4 regions of the Neomicrococcus aestuarii genome follow, and region 2 is predicted to be linked to each of the others. Evidence: riboswitches for the same ligand, from Rfam matches in the RefSeq annotation. Region 2 holds a riboswitch; each other region holds the start of a gene.
The links. Region 2 has a riboswitch for S-adenosylmethionine ahead of HD598_RS06245 (O-acetylhomoserine aminocarboxypropyltransferase/cysteine synthase family protein). Riboswitches for the same ligand answer to the same signal wherever they lie in the genome.
Positions count from the first base shown of each region.

Region 1: linked by a shared signal. The riboswitch ahead of HD598_RS04570 (substrate-binding domain-containing protein) and the one ahead of HD598_RS06245 (O-acetylhomoserine aminocarboxypropyltransferase/cysteine synthase family protein) in region 2 are both predicted to bind S-adenosylmethionine.
Region 3: linked by a shared signal. The riboswitch ahead of HD598_RS07625 (flavin reductase family protein) and the one ahead of HD598_RS06245 (O-acetylhomoserine aminocarboxypropyltransferase/cysteine synthase family protein) in region 2 are both predicted to bind S-adenosylmethionine.
Region 4: linked by a shared signal. The riboswitch ahead of HD598_RS00985 (bifunctional o-acetylhomoserine/o-acetylserine sulfhydrylase) and the one ahead of HD598_RS06245 (O-acetylhomoserine aminocarboxypropyltransferase/cysteine synthase family protein) in region 2 are both predicted to bind S-adenosylmethionine.

Region 1 covers NZ_JACHDR010000001.1:1,025,753-1,029,162, reverse strand. Annotated here, with positions in the region: gene HD598_RS04575 (sugar ABC transporter ATP-binding protein) at 1-550, opposite strand, end outside; gene HD598_RS04570 (substrate-binding domain-containing protein) at 540-1,583, opposite strand; SAM riboswitch class I at 1,670-1,760, opposite strand; gene HD598_RS04565 (hypothetical protein) at 1,869-2,099, shown strand; gene HD598_RS04560 (acyl-CoA dehydrogenase family protein) at 2,208-3,410, opposite strand, start outside.
Region 2 covers NZ_JACHDR010000001.1:1,413,860-1,417,269, forward strand. Annotated here, with positions in the region: gene HD598_RS06235 (hypothetical protein) at 1-354, shown strand, start outside; gene HD598_RS06240 (histidine phosphatase family protein) at 502-1,134, shown strand; SAM riboswitch class I at 1,384-1,493, shown strand; gene HD598_RS06245 (O-acetylhomoserine aminocarboxypropyltransferase/cysteine synthase family protein) at 1,505-2,860, shown strand; gene HD598_RS06250 (CoA-binding protein) at 2,860-3,378, shown strand.
Region 3 covers NZ_JACHDR010000001.1:1,703,085-1,706,494, reverse strand. Annotated here, with positions in the region: gene HD598_RS07630 (DUF1801 domain-containing protein) at 262-693, shown strand; gene HD598_RS07625 (flavin reductase family protein) at 788-1,336, opposite strand; SAM riboswitch class IV at 1,377-1,491, opposite strand; gene rplI (50S ribosomal protein L9) at 2,253-2,711, opposite strand; gene rpsR (30S ribosomal protein S18) at 2,727-2,966, opposite strand; gene HD598_RS07610 (single-stranded DNA-binding protein) at 3,068-3,410, opposite strand, start outside.
Region 4 covers NZ_JACHDR010000001.1:222,740-226,149, forward strand. Annotated here, with positions in the region: gene HD598_RS00975 (glycosyltransferase family 2 protein) at 1-355, opposite strand, end outside; gene HD598_RS00980 (VOC family protein) at 450-1,091, opposite strand; SAM riboswitch class IV at 1,255-1,369, shown strand; gene HD598_RS00985 (bifunctional o-acetylhomoserine/o-acetylserine sulfhydrylase) at 1,412-2,776, shown strand; gene metX (homoserine O-acetyltransferase MetX) at 2,779-3,410, shown strand, end outside.

The sequences.
Region 1 (3,410 bases), 390 kb from region 2:
GCTGGCTAACCTCTTTAGAAGCCAGAGGTGCTGTGGGCTCATCCAGGATGAGAACTTTCGGGGAGGAAAGTACTGCCCTTGTTATTTGAATGAGCTGTTGTTGTGCAACCGTGAGCTCCGAAACGAGTGCATGCGGGTCAAGGGACTGACCCGTGACTTCAGTGATCTTTACCGATGCTTCGCGAGCAACCTTTCGAAGATTGCTAAGTGCTCCAGACAGTTGGGGGAGGCCCAAGAATAGTTGTTCGTAGACACGAAGCTGAGGAGCAAAATGTCGCTCTTGGTGGATCACAGCAATGCCCAGCGCCTCGGCGTCAGCCGGGCGATTGATGCTTACGAGTTCGCTGTTCAGGCGGATCGACCCCTCGTCAGCTGCATACAGTCCTGTCAGGACCTTGATGAGGGTGGACTTTCCCGCTCCGTTCTCACCAACGAGACCAAGGACTTCTCCCGAGTGGAGGTCCAATGACACGTCCGAAAGGACCGTTACAGCGCCAAATCTTTTCGTGATGCCGCTTAAGGACAGTAGTGGCTCGAGGTTAGATTCCAAGGTCAGCACGCACCTTCGCAACATTTTCCTTGTCGATGAAGATGGGATCGACGTAGGTGGTTTTCCGAACTTTGTCTTCTTCTCCGCCGAGGAAGCGGGCGATATTTTCCGCAGAACGGACAGCAATGGCATCTGTCGGCTGCCCGACGGTGAACTGGTATGCGCTATTCGGATCTGCGATGAGATCCAAGGCACCAGGTTCGGCGTCCACGCCGTATAGGCCAATTTCCTCTCGGTTCGCCGTGTCGAGGGCCTGCGCCGCACCGATCAGTGGCATATCCCAGCAGGACCAGATGGCGTCTACGGACCCTTCCGGCAGGCGGCGCAACTGATCCGAGATCTGATTCTTTGCGTCTTCGATGGTGTCTTCGTATTTATCTTGAAGTTCCGGTTCGATGATCTTGATCTCTGGATAGTCCTTGAGAACTAACAGCAGACTCTCGTATCTGATGCGGCAGGGCGTGACACCTGGGAACCCATTGAACGCGAGAATCTCGCCATTTCCACCGATATCTTCGGCTAGCGTCCGAGCCAAATGGGTGCCAATGTTCCAGTTATCGCTCGTTACGTTGTTCTTGCTGTAAGGCGTCTGAAAGTCAATGGTGAAAAGCGGAATTCCAGCGGCGTCCACCTTTGCTAACGCAGGTGTCAGAGTTTGAGCATCGCCTAGGATCACTACGATCGCATCTGGCTTTTGAGTGATGAGATTCTCGACATTCGCCACATGTTTGTCATCCTTGGCTTCCGCCTGAGTCGCGATGACCTTACCGCCGAGTTCCTTAATACGTGCTTCTAGCTCCTGATAGACGCCTCGACTGTAATCATGCAAGATGTCTTTGGCCGCAATTCCAATGGTCTTGCCCTCGAGGGATGGAACTTCGGCTAGTTCCACTTCACTTGCTGCTCCTGCCACTGCGCCTACGGGTGCAGAAGCAGGTTGCACGGGTTCTTTGAGCGAGCAGCCGGAAATTCCAACTGCAAGCGCGAGCGCAGACACTGAAAAAAGTGCAGCAAATTTGCGTCCGTTAATCACGGGTTCTCCTTCGTCATTGTGATCCGAAGGAATCTCGAGAATTGCGCACGATTGATCAGAAATGAGCAGCGTTGCGGGCGCCCGAGTTTCCATCGATTCTGGCGTTAGCACTATGACCCCTCGGTCAATTTGCTGCGGCGTCAACGAGCCAGATCTCTCAGCCGCTCTGGATGGGTGCTAATAGACAATCAGAGTCTGAAGAGCAATCCAAAGAATGTTACATCTTCGGGAATATTCGGGTTTCGTGCGAAATAATTTCACTAGCAAACAAAATGTGTAGGATCATTGCCTGAATCTTCTACGCAGGAAGGTGATGCCTCGTCAATCTCCGTTCGTATCGTCGAATGGCTAACTCTTGACGTCCCTTTCAACCTTCGTAAGACTGTGGCCAGAGTGAAAGTTTGGGGGAGTATGCCTGGACTTTTAGGTTGGAACTTAGTCATGGGGATTTCCGTCGTGGCATTGATTGCCGTGATCGCTGTTGTGGCGATGGTGCTGCGGAGGAATTCGCGCTGACTTCAAGAATCTGGAGACGTGGAAAGCGCCGGCTCTCATGACCAAAGTTTGGTTGCGAGCCGGCGCCTTCGTTTTCTCCCTAGATGCCTAGATGAAGGCGATCAAGGTTTAGGTGTAAAGGGAAAGTGGCGGAACTTCTCCGTTGAGGTAATAAGCACCAACCTCGATCTTCTTGTAGTCCACGGGATCGTGAAGCGTGTGCGTGCGTACGTTGCGCCAATAAAGGTCAAGGCCAACGCTGTTCTTGGTGGAGCTAGCGCCGGTGACCTCGTAAATACGGTTGGAAACCTCGATGCCGATTTCGGTCGAAACTACCTTGAGCTCAGCGATCTCATTCGCGTAAGCCCAGCGCTCTTCGGAAGTGAGGGCACCTTGGCGAGCTGCGACGTCGTCGAATTTCTTATTCAGCTTTTCCGCAAGTGCGGCAACCGCGGCGGTGCGCGCCTTCAATTCGCCGAGCGTACGCTGGAAAATCTTGTCCTGCGCGTACGTATCTACACCGGAGAGGAACCAAGAGTTCTTGCGGCCGAGAAGGATCTCGCGGCCACGCGTCAAGGCACCTTCGGCAGACCCAAGGTAGAAGTTGGAGAACGCCAACTGGATGCTAGGAGTCAGGATGGTGGAGATGGGTTCGTCGGTGACTTCGCCGAGAACATCCACGGGATTGATGCGAACATTGGTGTTCCGAACGCTTCCGGAACCCGTAAGGCGCTGGCCGAGGTTGTCCCAGTCATCCACCAACTCGAGGCCTTCACGCGTGGTCTCGAGAACGAACGCGATGATCTTGCCCTGGTTGATTCCGTCAGCGACTAGCGCGTTGAAGACGATGACATCGCCGACGCCGGAACCCGTGGAGAAGTGCTTGAAACCGTTCAGGCGGTAGCCGTCACCATCTGCCGTTAGCGTGAGGTCGGGGTCAACCGGGTTGACCGAGTCGCCCCAGAGCCAGTTACCGTTCAGCGTTGCTTGCCACCACGCTGGTTGCGTTTCAGGAAGCGCGTAGAACGCGATGCCGCTCTGGTTGATGTAGTGGTAAGCAAGCAGCTGACCGATGGAGCCGTCGACGCTAGAGATGATGCGGACAGCGTTGAAAGCCGTTTCCCAGTGTCCGCCGGCGCCACCGAATTCTGCTGGCACCAACAAGTTGAGAAGACCGCTGTCCTTCAGGAGCTGGACTTCTTTGTGTGGCTGCTGGTTGGCGCGATCGCGTTCCAGAACATCCTTCTGAAGCTCGTTGGCGACATTGCGAGCAATGCCGTTCCAGTACGCGAGCTCGTCGGCGGATGCATTTCCCTGATACGGGACACGCGG
Region 2 (3,410 bases):
GGCGAATCAATGAGCCGCGCGTTGATGTATCGGCTGGGCTTTGAGGAGCCCGAACTTCAACAATCGTTCCAGTTGCCTAATGGCCGCATCGCAAGGCCGGACTATCTATGGAGAAACGCCCAGATCGTGGGCGAGTTTGATGGCGCCCAGAAGTACACGAGATCCAAGACCGTCTCCGGCAAGGATGCCGGTCAGGTTGTCTACGAAGAGAAGCAACGCGAGGATTCAATTCGCTCGATGGGTCTGGGGATGTGCAGGTGGGGTTGGAATGAACTGATGAATCCAGCTACGTTCGCGAGCCTTCTGGTTGCCGCAGGTGTTCCTAGACCATTCCCGCGTGGGCGTAACGTCTAATCGATGTTTCAGTCCAATTCGAACTCTCGGTTTGGAGACCACTACAACATCTATCGAGAGTCGTTGAGCTAGGAGAATCCTGCTCAGGCAGTCAACTAATGCTCGGCCACCCGGCTCAAACGCCCTGATCAGCGCTAAGCTCGATCTATGGAACAGGCAAACGTCGAATCAGGCCAATCGCACCTAGCATTCGTACGTCACGGCCAAACCGATTGGAACGCGGAAGGTCTGCTGCAGGGCGGAACCGATGTTCCCCTCAATGATCACGGGCGTCTTCAAGCGCATGAGACTGCCAAGCTGCTGAAAAGCAATGGCCCGTGGGATGTCATTGTTTCGTCCCCGCTGAAGCGTGCGCTGGAAACCGCGAAGATTTTGGCCGATGAGCTGGGCTGCGACCAGCACATCAAGACGTACCCGGAACTCAAGGAACGCTCGTACGGCGACCTCGAAGGGCAGTGCCGCGTGACGCTGAGCGCGGAAGTCCAAGATGCACTCCACCCACCAGCACGCGTGAGCTGCGACGGGCTCGATGAGTATGAGGACAAAGCTTTCGAGAGCGGACTCCTCCCGAACGTCGAACGCTCCAAGGCTGTTGGCGAACGCGGGGCTGCTGCGGTTCGGCAAGTTCAGCAAGACTTCCCCGGCAAGCGCGTCATCATGGTCAGCCATGGAACGCTCATCCGTCTGACAATGGATGCGCTCACGGGCGAGCGCCACCCAAGCGTGGAAAACGCCGAAATCATCACCATCCCAGAGGATTCACTCAACGCTCGCGTCTAGTAAAAGGCACACCCGAGCGAAATGGTAACCACGGGCACCGGTTCGTGGATTCGGACAATCAAACGCGAATTCGGACGAACGAACGTGAATGCAGCCAAGTGAACGCGGACTAGTGCGAGCAAACGCGGATGCGGACAAGCATCTGACCACAGCCGCGATCTCGGACCCGTCCGCAAACACGGAGCAGCCCGCAACAAATCGACTCTTCGATTCGCCGCCACCGGCTCGCGCAAATTAGGATCGTTGGAGCAACCATCCCGAGCGGCTGAGAGACCTGGATCGACGACGCCGCAGCAACCCTCCGCCCGATCACCTGCGTGAACGGACAGGAACGGTGCTACCGCCAGGACCGATGGAAGGAGTTTCCTCTTTGTCTCAAAATTCAGAGCACACCTTCGGATTCCGTACTCGTGCATTGCACGCGGGCGGCACGCCGGACGCTGAGCACGGATCCCGTGCGATCCCCATTCACCAGACCACGTCCTTCGTTTTCAAGGACGCTGATGATGCCGCGAACCTCTTCGCGCTGCAGAAGTACGGCAACATCTACTCACGCATTGGCAACCCAACGGTTGCGGCTTTCGAAGAGCGCATCGCGTCGCTCGAAGGCGGCATTGGCGCGGTGGCGACGAGCTCCGGCATGGCCGCTGAGTTCATCACTTTCGCCGCTCTGTGTGGCACTGGCGATCACATTGTGGCTTCGTCCAAGCTCTACGGCGGCACCATCACGCAGCTTGACGTGACGCTTCGCCGCTTCGGCGTCGAGACCACGTTCATCGAGTCCGGCGATCCGGCTGATTTCAAGGCTGCGATCACGGAGAACACCAAGGCTCTTTACACGGAGATCGTGGCGAACCCTTCGGGCGACATCGCGGATTTGAAGGGTCTCGCGGCCGTCGCGAATGAGGCGGGCATCCCGCTCATCGTGGACTCCACACTGACTCCCCCGTATCTGATTCGCCCGTTCGAACACGGCGCGGACATCATCATTCACTCGGCCACGAAGTTCCTGGGCGGTCACGGTACGACGCTTGGCGGCGTCGTCGTAGAATCTGGCCGTTTCAACTGGGGCAACGGCAAGTTCCCTGCGATGACGGAACCGGTTCCGAGCTACGGAAATGTGTCTTGGTGGGGCAACTTCGGTGAGTACGGTTTCTTGACGAAGCTGCGTTCGGAGCAGTTGCGTGACATTGGGCCGAGCCTTCCTGCGCAGTCTGCGTTCCAGTTGTTGATTGGTGTGGAGACGTTGCCGCAGCGCATGGACGCACATTTGGCGAACGCCAAGACGATTGCTGAGTGGCTCAATAACGACGACCGCATCGAGTACGTGAACTACGCCGGCTTGCCGGGTCACCCGCACTTTGACCGCGCGAAGGAGCTTTTGCCGTTGGGCGTTGGCTCGGTCTTCAGCTTCGGTGTGAAGGGCGGCCGCGCGGCGGGCGCGAAGTTCATCGAGAACCTGCAGCTGGCTTCTCACCTTGCCAACATTGGCGACGCGAAGACGCTGGTGTTGCACCCGGCGTCCACCACTCACCAGCAGCTGACCGCGGAGCAGATGCTCGCGGGCGGCATTCCTGAGGATCTCATTCGTATCTCGGTGGGCATCGAGGACGTTGAGGACATTATTTGGGACTTGGATCAGGCGCTTGCGGCTTCGCAAGAGGCGGATTCCGCTGAGGTTGCGGCCGAAGTTCCGGCGCCTGCTTGCGAAATTGGAGTGAAGTAATGACGGATATTACGACGGCGCAGCCCGCTTCCCCAGAGCGCACGTGGGAGGGCCCTTCGGCTCCCGAGCGGCTCAATATCTTGCGCTCCACGAAGACGATTGCGATTGTTGGCGCGAGCGATAAGCCAAGCCGCGCTTCCTACTTCGTGGCGACGTACTTGTTGTCTTCGACGCGTTACAAGGTTTACTTCATCAACCCCACGGTCAAAGAGATCTTGGGCCAGCCGGTCTACGCTTCGTTGGCTGACTTGCCGGAGGTTCCGGATCTGGTGGAAGTCTTCCGCAAGCACGATGATCTTCCAGGTGTTTTGGAAGAGGCCAAAGCAATCGGCGCGAAGACCATCTGGTTGCAGTTGGGTTCGTGGCACGAGGGTGTTGCCCACGATGCCGAAGCCGCTGGCATGAATGTTGTCATGGATCGTTGCGTGAAGATCGAGCACGCCCGATTCCACGGTGGCTTGCACTTGGCCGGCTTCAATACTGGAGTCATCAGCTCTAAGCGTCAGGTTCTTGCCTAAGTTCTCGCGTAAGTTTCGCTAGAAATAGATAA
Region 3 (3,410 bases), 290 kb from region 2:
GCACAGACACGCGCGGGATCATGCTAAGAACTTGACTGGAAGCTTTCATCCGTGCATCGAGTGCATCCGCCGTTTGGAGTCCGTCAGTTGTGGCGTCATCACCAGCCGGCCACTCGGTTTGAGGGCAACGAATGCCTCGTGATGATGACGCGCCATTGGAGACACTGTGCAGCGTGAGTGGTTTCAGATGGCGCCCCGTGCGAAGTGGAGCGTTTATCGATGTCGCGACAGAGAGCACGCAGGGCCACTACATTGGTGTTTATGGCCGAGAACAAGACGCAACCCACAGTTGTTGACCCTCGCGAGTTCATCGCTTCCGTAGAGCACCCCACGCGGCGTGCGGACGGCGAAGTGCTGCTGGAGCTCATGGAGGAAGTCACCGGCAAGCCACCGGTGATGTGGGGACCCACCATTGTGGGCTTCGACGAGTACTTTTACCGCTATGACAGTGGGCACGAAGGAACGGCACCCATGGTGGGATTCTCGCCGCGCAAGGCAAGCCTGTCGCTGTACGGAATCAAAGAGGCTCCGGAATCCGCCGAACTACTCGCCAAGCTTGGCAAGCACAAGACGGCGGTCGCCTGCGTATACGTCAATAAGCTCGCCGACATAGACCTAGAGGTCTTGAAAGAGCTTGTGCGTGTAGGACATCGGCACTACGCCGAAGTGCTGAACCAATCAGCAGAGAGATAAGCGCGCGCCCGGCAAGTGATGCCGGGCGGTGGCGATTCAGCGCGGTCGGCTTCTAGACAAGCGCGTCTAGACGAACGTGTCTGAACTGGCGCGTTTAGACGAGCGCGTTGTCCTTGAGCGTGCGGAAGGCCGAGCCATGGAAAACCAGTGGTTCGTTAGCGTCGCCGTGGGATTCGTGGCCGTGAACGCGCAAGAGCACCACCTGGTGGTCCCCTGCAGGGAACTCGGACTCAACGGTGCAGTCCAGCCATAGTGCTGCGTCCTCAAGGAACAAGGCTCCGTCATCAGTGGATGCAAGGTTGAGGCCAGCGAAGCGATCGCCATTGCGGGATGCGATCTGGCGGCAGACACCTTCGTGGCTCTCGCCAAGGATGGATACGCCAATGCGCTCTGCGCCGCGGACGATTGGCCACGTGCGGGACGAATTTTGTACTGCGAACATCACCAGTGGTGGCTCAAGGGAAACGCCAACCGTGAAGGAAGAGGCCACGATTCCCTGAGGTTCCCCGTTGACGATTGCGCACAACGCGGCAACGCCTGATGGGAAACGTGAAAATGCCTGACGGAGGGACTGAGCTCCCACATCATGAGAAATGGTGCCGCTACCGGTGGTAACGGTGGTGCTCTCTACGCTGGCGGTCATAACAGTTCCTTAGGTAACTCGTCCGCAGTCCGTTGGTCGGATGCAGTACTTGCGTTGCGGAGTTCCCCGAACGCCGAATCGTCACCTGGAGCACCCCACTACTACCAGAGGGTTGCCGGTCAACCAGCCAGGGCTTGTCATTGACTCTCTTGATTCTGAGTTCAACGGTAAGGCGTATTCGATCTACTCGTCAAAAGTGGGCGAAACATTTCGAAAAGCTAAGGAACCAGCTATTGACATAGAACAGAAGATGGAAATAGTCCGGAAACATCGAAGAAACATCAATCCCAGCGTCACTTGATCATTCAATCGACGCGGGCGGAATCACTTCGCCGCCATCTCGGGGAGTACTAGCACCCCTCTCAATGCGTCACTGGACGTCATGAAAGGTCCCTCGTGGGCGATGTGAAGTGATGAACGGAACTGTGGAGCCCCGGTAGAAGACCAAACGTAGCTGGTGTTGTGTGATCGTCGCTATTGAAACTACGATGACGCAACACCAGCTACGCAGCGCCGAATGGCCCGCAACAATCCGTACGTTTCGACATTCGGCCAAGCAACATTGGCTACGACGCCAGCGCGCGCCACACAACAATCGCTACGTCGAGCCGATGGGCGTGCAACTATCCGTACGTTTCGGTTTTCGGCCACGCAACAATCTGTACGTCTCGACATTCGGCGACACAACAATCGCTACGTCGCCGCACGGGACGCCGGTGCCGCGCGGTAAGAACGCGCAGCAAGACACTGCCAACAAAAACAAGCGGCCAGAACTAGGTTCAAGAAGAGCACCGAGAAGACGAGAGCAGGCATGACGAGAGCTCGGAAGTGAAGATGTTGAAGTGGAAGAACAAAAAGAAGAACCGCCCCCAACCGGGAGCGGCTCTTCTAAATTCTCAGCTATTCAGCGTGAAGGTTACTTGCCCTTTGCGGCAACAACCTGAACGTCGAATGCAGCCAAGACGTCTTCGTGCAAGCGAGCGGTAACCGAGTGGTTACCAACAGACTTGATGGCGTCCTGGATCTCGATCGAGCGGCGGTCGAGGTTGCCGAGGCCGGCTTCTTCGATTGCTGCTGCGATGTCAGCTGGCTTGACGGTGCCGAAGAGGCGTCCCGCTTCACCAGCCTTGACGGAGAGACGAATGGTGGTGGACTTGAGCTTTGCAGCCAAAGCCTGTGCATCCTCGAGGTTTGCAATGGCCTTTGCGGCGCGAGCAGCGTTGAGAGCCTCAACGTGCTTTTCTGCACCCTTGGTCCACGGCATTGCGAAGCCGCGTGGGAGAAGGTAGTTACGTGCGTAACCGTTCTTTACTTCCACTACGTCGCCAGGAGTACCGAGTCCGGTAACTTCGTGAGTCAAAATGAGCTTTGCCATGTTTGTTTTCCTTCCTTAGCCGCGGCCAGCGCCGGAGTAAGGCAACAAGGCGACTTCACGAGCGTTCTTGATTGCCTGAGCAATCTTGCGCTGTTCCTGAACGGAAACGCCGGTCACGCGACGTGCACGGATCTTTCCGCGATCGGAGATGAACTTACGCAGCAAAGCTACGTCCTTGTAGTCGATGACCGTCACATCGGCGGCCTTCAATGGATTCGACTTTGGTTTGGGCTTACGGAGTTCAGCCTTAGCCATCGTGGAGCTCCTTTTCTGTTGGAGCCCGCAGATCAATCTGCGGGATGGTGAATGTTTTGTTTATAGAAGATCGAGGACGATCTCCCGCGTGAGCGGGATGTTTAGAACGGTGGTTCGTCGTTCCCGAGGTCGTTGCCCCAACCATCCGAAGATGAGGTGGAAGCACTGCTTTCCCACGGGTTGTCATTCTGGCGCTGTGGCTGAGCGTTAGCTGCGCCCCAGTTGCCGCCTCCACCGGAGTTGCCCCCGTTGAAGTTGCCACCAGAATTTCCACCACCGAAGTTGCCGCCGCCACCGCCGGAGCGCTGAGCACGGCTAACCTTTGCCGAAGCGAAACGAAGCGATGGGCCGATTTCCTCGACCTCAAGCTCCATTACGGTGCGGCGTTCGCCCTCTTTGGTTTCGTACGAACGAGACTTGAGGCGACCCTGAGCGATGACACGC
Region 4 (3,410 bases), 1.2 Mb from region 2:
TGATGGAACCGTCGATTCCGATCATCCCATATAGGCCTCTGTCTAAGATCTTGGCGCAGTAGTCGAAAATTTCGTCATCAAAGCGAACATCGTCGTTGACAATAGCAAGGTACTTTCCTTGCGCTTCTCTTGCGCCCAAGTTCCAGGCGGGGTTCACGAAAATGTTCTCGTCCTGTTGTAAGACGCGTACTTTGGGCGACTCCCAGAACAATGGCGTCGATGAGTTGTTAATAACTAGAATCTCAAGAACTAGTGGATGCTTAGCGCACTGATTCACTATCGCGCGCAGATCTCCAGAGCGTTGCAAAGTCGGGATAATGACAGAAAAGACTTCTAAGCCCACGCTATTATTCACATTTGGATTCTATTTATGGATACTTCAGGAAGAGCTTTTGTGACAGAAAACCGTCCCACAAATGACATCGTGAAGTACTTGGGACCGTGGCCCACTAAAGCGTGACCGTACCCTTAGGCGTCTCAAACTCCACGGACAGAATGCCCGGAGCGCCGGAAGGCGCCACAAACTCCACGGTGACTTCTTCCACCACATCGTCGGCCGGCAAATCAAGCCATTCGCGTACGCGCGAAGCGGAGCCTGCAATGGTGATGCGGTCGATGCTGCCCACGGCTTCGAGCGCCCCAGACGGGTGCAGCTCCTTGGTGCTTTCGTCCCAACGGAGAAGGTAAGGAACCTGCGGATCAGCGATCACGTCATTGATGCCGATCTGCTGCCACAAGAGTTCACGGCCGTCAGGGAAGCGACGGTTGCCGGGGACGGAGCCGCGGCCGAGGCGTTCCTCGAAAGGTGCCAAATCATCGACGGCGATGACCCAGCTCATCCATCCGCCGCCCATTTCGGAGCGAGCGCGAACGGCCTGACCGAAAGGCGCCTTCAAAGAAGACGGGTGGTCCAAGACCTCAACGACTTCGAGGTACTGGCTGTTCTTCAACGGGAAGATCACATTGCGCGTGCCGAATCGCGGGTGAACACCGCCTTTGACGAACTCGAGTCCTAGCGCCTCGGAAATCCGGTTGGCGGTCTTCTCAAGTCCGTCAGGGCCACATGCATAGGAAACGTGATCAAGTCTCATTGCTCCATCTTGGCACTTACAGAATTGAGGCACGAATTAGGGTGGCCTAAGTTACATCGTGATGTGAAGTGACGAAAGATTGGAGGCCCAAAATTCGTTGAGCAGTATGAAGCAATATTGGCTCTGGCTTGAAAAGCCTCGATCCACCAGTGAAAATGAACTAGGTCATGAGTGCCAGCAGATAGCCCCGGCTTGCTGGCCGGCAACCCTCCAACCGCGGTGGGGTGCCCCGGGTGAAGACCAGGCCCTGCACGAAGTGTGCAGGACAAACGCGGTGCAACCATTCATGGGAGCACCCTCAGATTTTTGAGGAGATGGACATGTCCCAGCAATGGAACTTCGAAACGCTTCAGATTCACGCAGGTCAGACGCCCGATCCCAGCACGGGTGCTCGCGCGCTCCCTATTTACCTTTCCACGTCCTTTCAGTTTCCGAGCGCCTCAACGGCGGCCGCCCGGTTTGCACTGCAGGATCTTGGACCTATCTACACGCGCATTGGCAATCCCACGCAGGACGTGGTGGAGCAGCGCATCGCAGCCCTTGAAGGTGGAGTCGGCGCGCTCTTGCTGGCGTCCGGTCAAGCAGCCACAACCTTCTCCATCCTGAACTTGGCTGAAGTTGGCGATCACCTCGTTGCGAGCCCGTCTCTCTACGGTGGAACGCAGAACCTCTTCAAGCATTCGCTCAAGAAGCTTGGCATCGAGGTCACCTTCGTTGAGAACCCGGATGACATCGAATCGTGGAAGCAAGCCGTCAAGCCCAACACCAAGGCCTTCTTCGCCGAGACCGTCTCCAACCCTCGCCAGGATGTTCTGGACATCCAGAAGGTCGCTGACGTTGCTCACGAAGCTGGCGTCCCGCTGATCGTTGACAACACGCTGGCCACACCATTCCTCATCCGTCCTATCGAGCACGGCGCGGACATTGTGGTGCACAGTGCAACCAAGTACTTGGGTGGGCACGGAACCGTTATTGGTGGCGTCATTGTGGACTCCGGCAACTTCGATTTCGGCAAGGATCCAGAGAAGTATCCGGGATTCAACACCCCTGACGAGTCCTACAACGGCTTGGTTTTCGCGAGAGACTTGGGCGTCAACGGTGCCCTTGGCGCCAATCTCGCTTACATCCTGAAGGCACGCGTCCAGTTGCTGCGTGACCTCGGCTCCTCGCTGAGCCCTTTCAACGCCTTCATCATTGAGCAGGGCTTGGAAACGCTGAGCCTGCGCATGGAACGCCACGTTTCGAACGCGCAGCAGGTCGCAGAATTCCTTGAAAGCCACGAACAGGTAGAAAGCGTCCAGTACGTAGGTCTACCCTCGAGCCCGTGGCACGAGCTTGGAAAGAAGTATGCGCCGAAGGGCTCGGGCGCCATCGTGGCGTTCAACATCAAGGGTGGCAAGGACGCAGGCCAGCTCTTCGTTGATTCGCTGGAACTGCACTCCCACGTGGCGAACCTCGGCGACGTTCGATCGCTCGTGGTTCACCCCGCTTCCACCACGCACTCCCAGCTCACCGAGGAAGAGCAGCTACAGGCTGGCGTGCACCCGGGATTGGTTCGCTTGTCAGTGGGAATCGAGAACATCACTGACATCATCAATGACCTCAAGCTCGGCTTCGAGCGCGTCCTGAAGGGTCGCGATCAGGGGATTCAGACAGGCCCAGTGGTTGCAGGGGAGAGCGCGTGACCTTGACGATTAGAGAGATCGACTCGCAAGAGCAGCCCACCCCCGACGGTCACCTCCAATTCGTCGAGGTGGGGGATTACACCTTCGAAACCGGTGGTTACCTGCCGAACGTCAAGCTTGCGTTCGAGACGTGGGGAACGCTGAATGCGGACGCGTCCAATGCGGTGCTGTTGCTTCACGCGCTCACGGGTGACACCCACGTTGCACGCGGCGAGTCGGCTGAACCCGGATGGTGGGATCAGCTCGTAGGCCCTGGCGGGATTGTTGATACCGACCATTACTTTGTGGTGGCTCCCAACATGATCGGTTCTTGCTACGGATCCACCGGTCCGGCCTCGATCGCTCCGGACGGTCGACCGTGGGGGAGTCGCTTCCCCTTCACCACCATTCGCGACTCAGTGAATCTCGAGCTGCGTTTGGCCGAGAAGCTGGGAATCACCAGGTTCCACGCTGTTCTGGGTGGTTCGATGGGTGGCGCGCGAGCTCTTGAATGGGCTGTCACGGCGCCGGAAAAAGTAAACCACTGCGTCGTCGTTGCGGCATGCGCGAAGTCCACCGCCGAGCAGATCGCTTTCGCTCAGGCTCAGACGGCCGCGATTCGTTTGGATCCGCAGTACCGTTCCGGGGATTATTA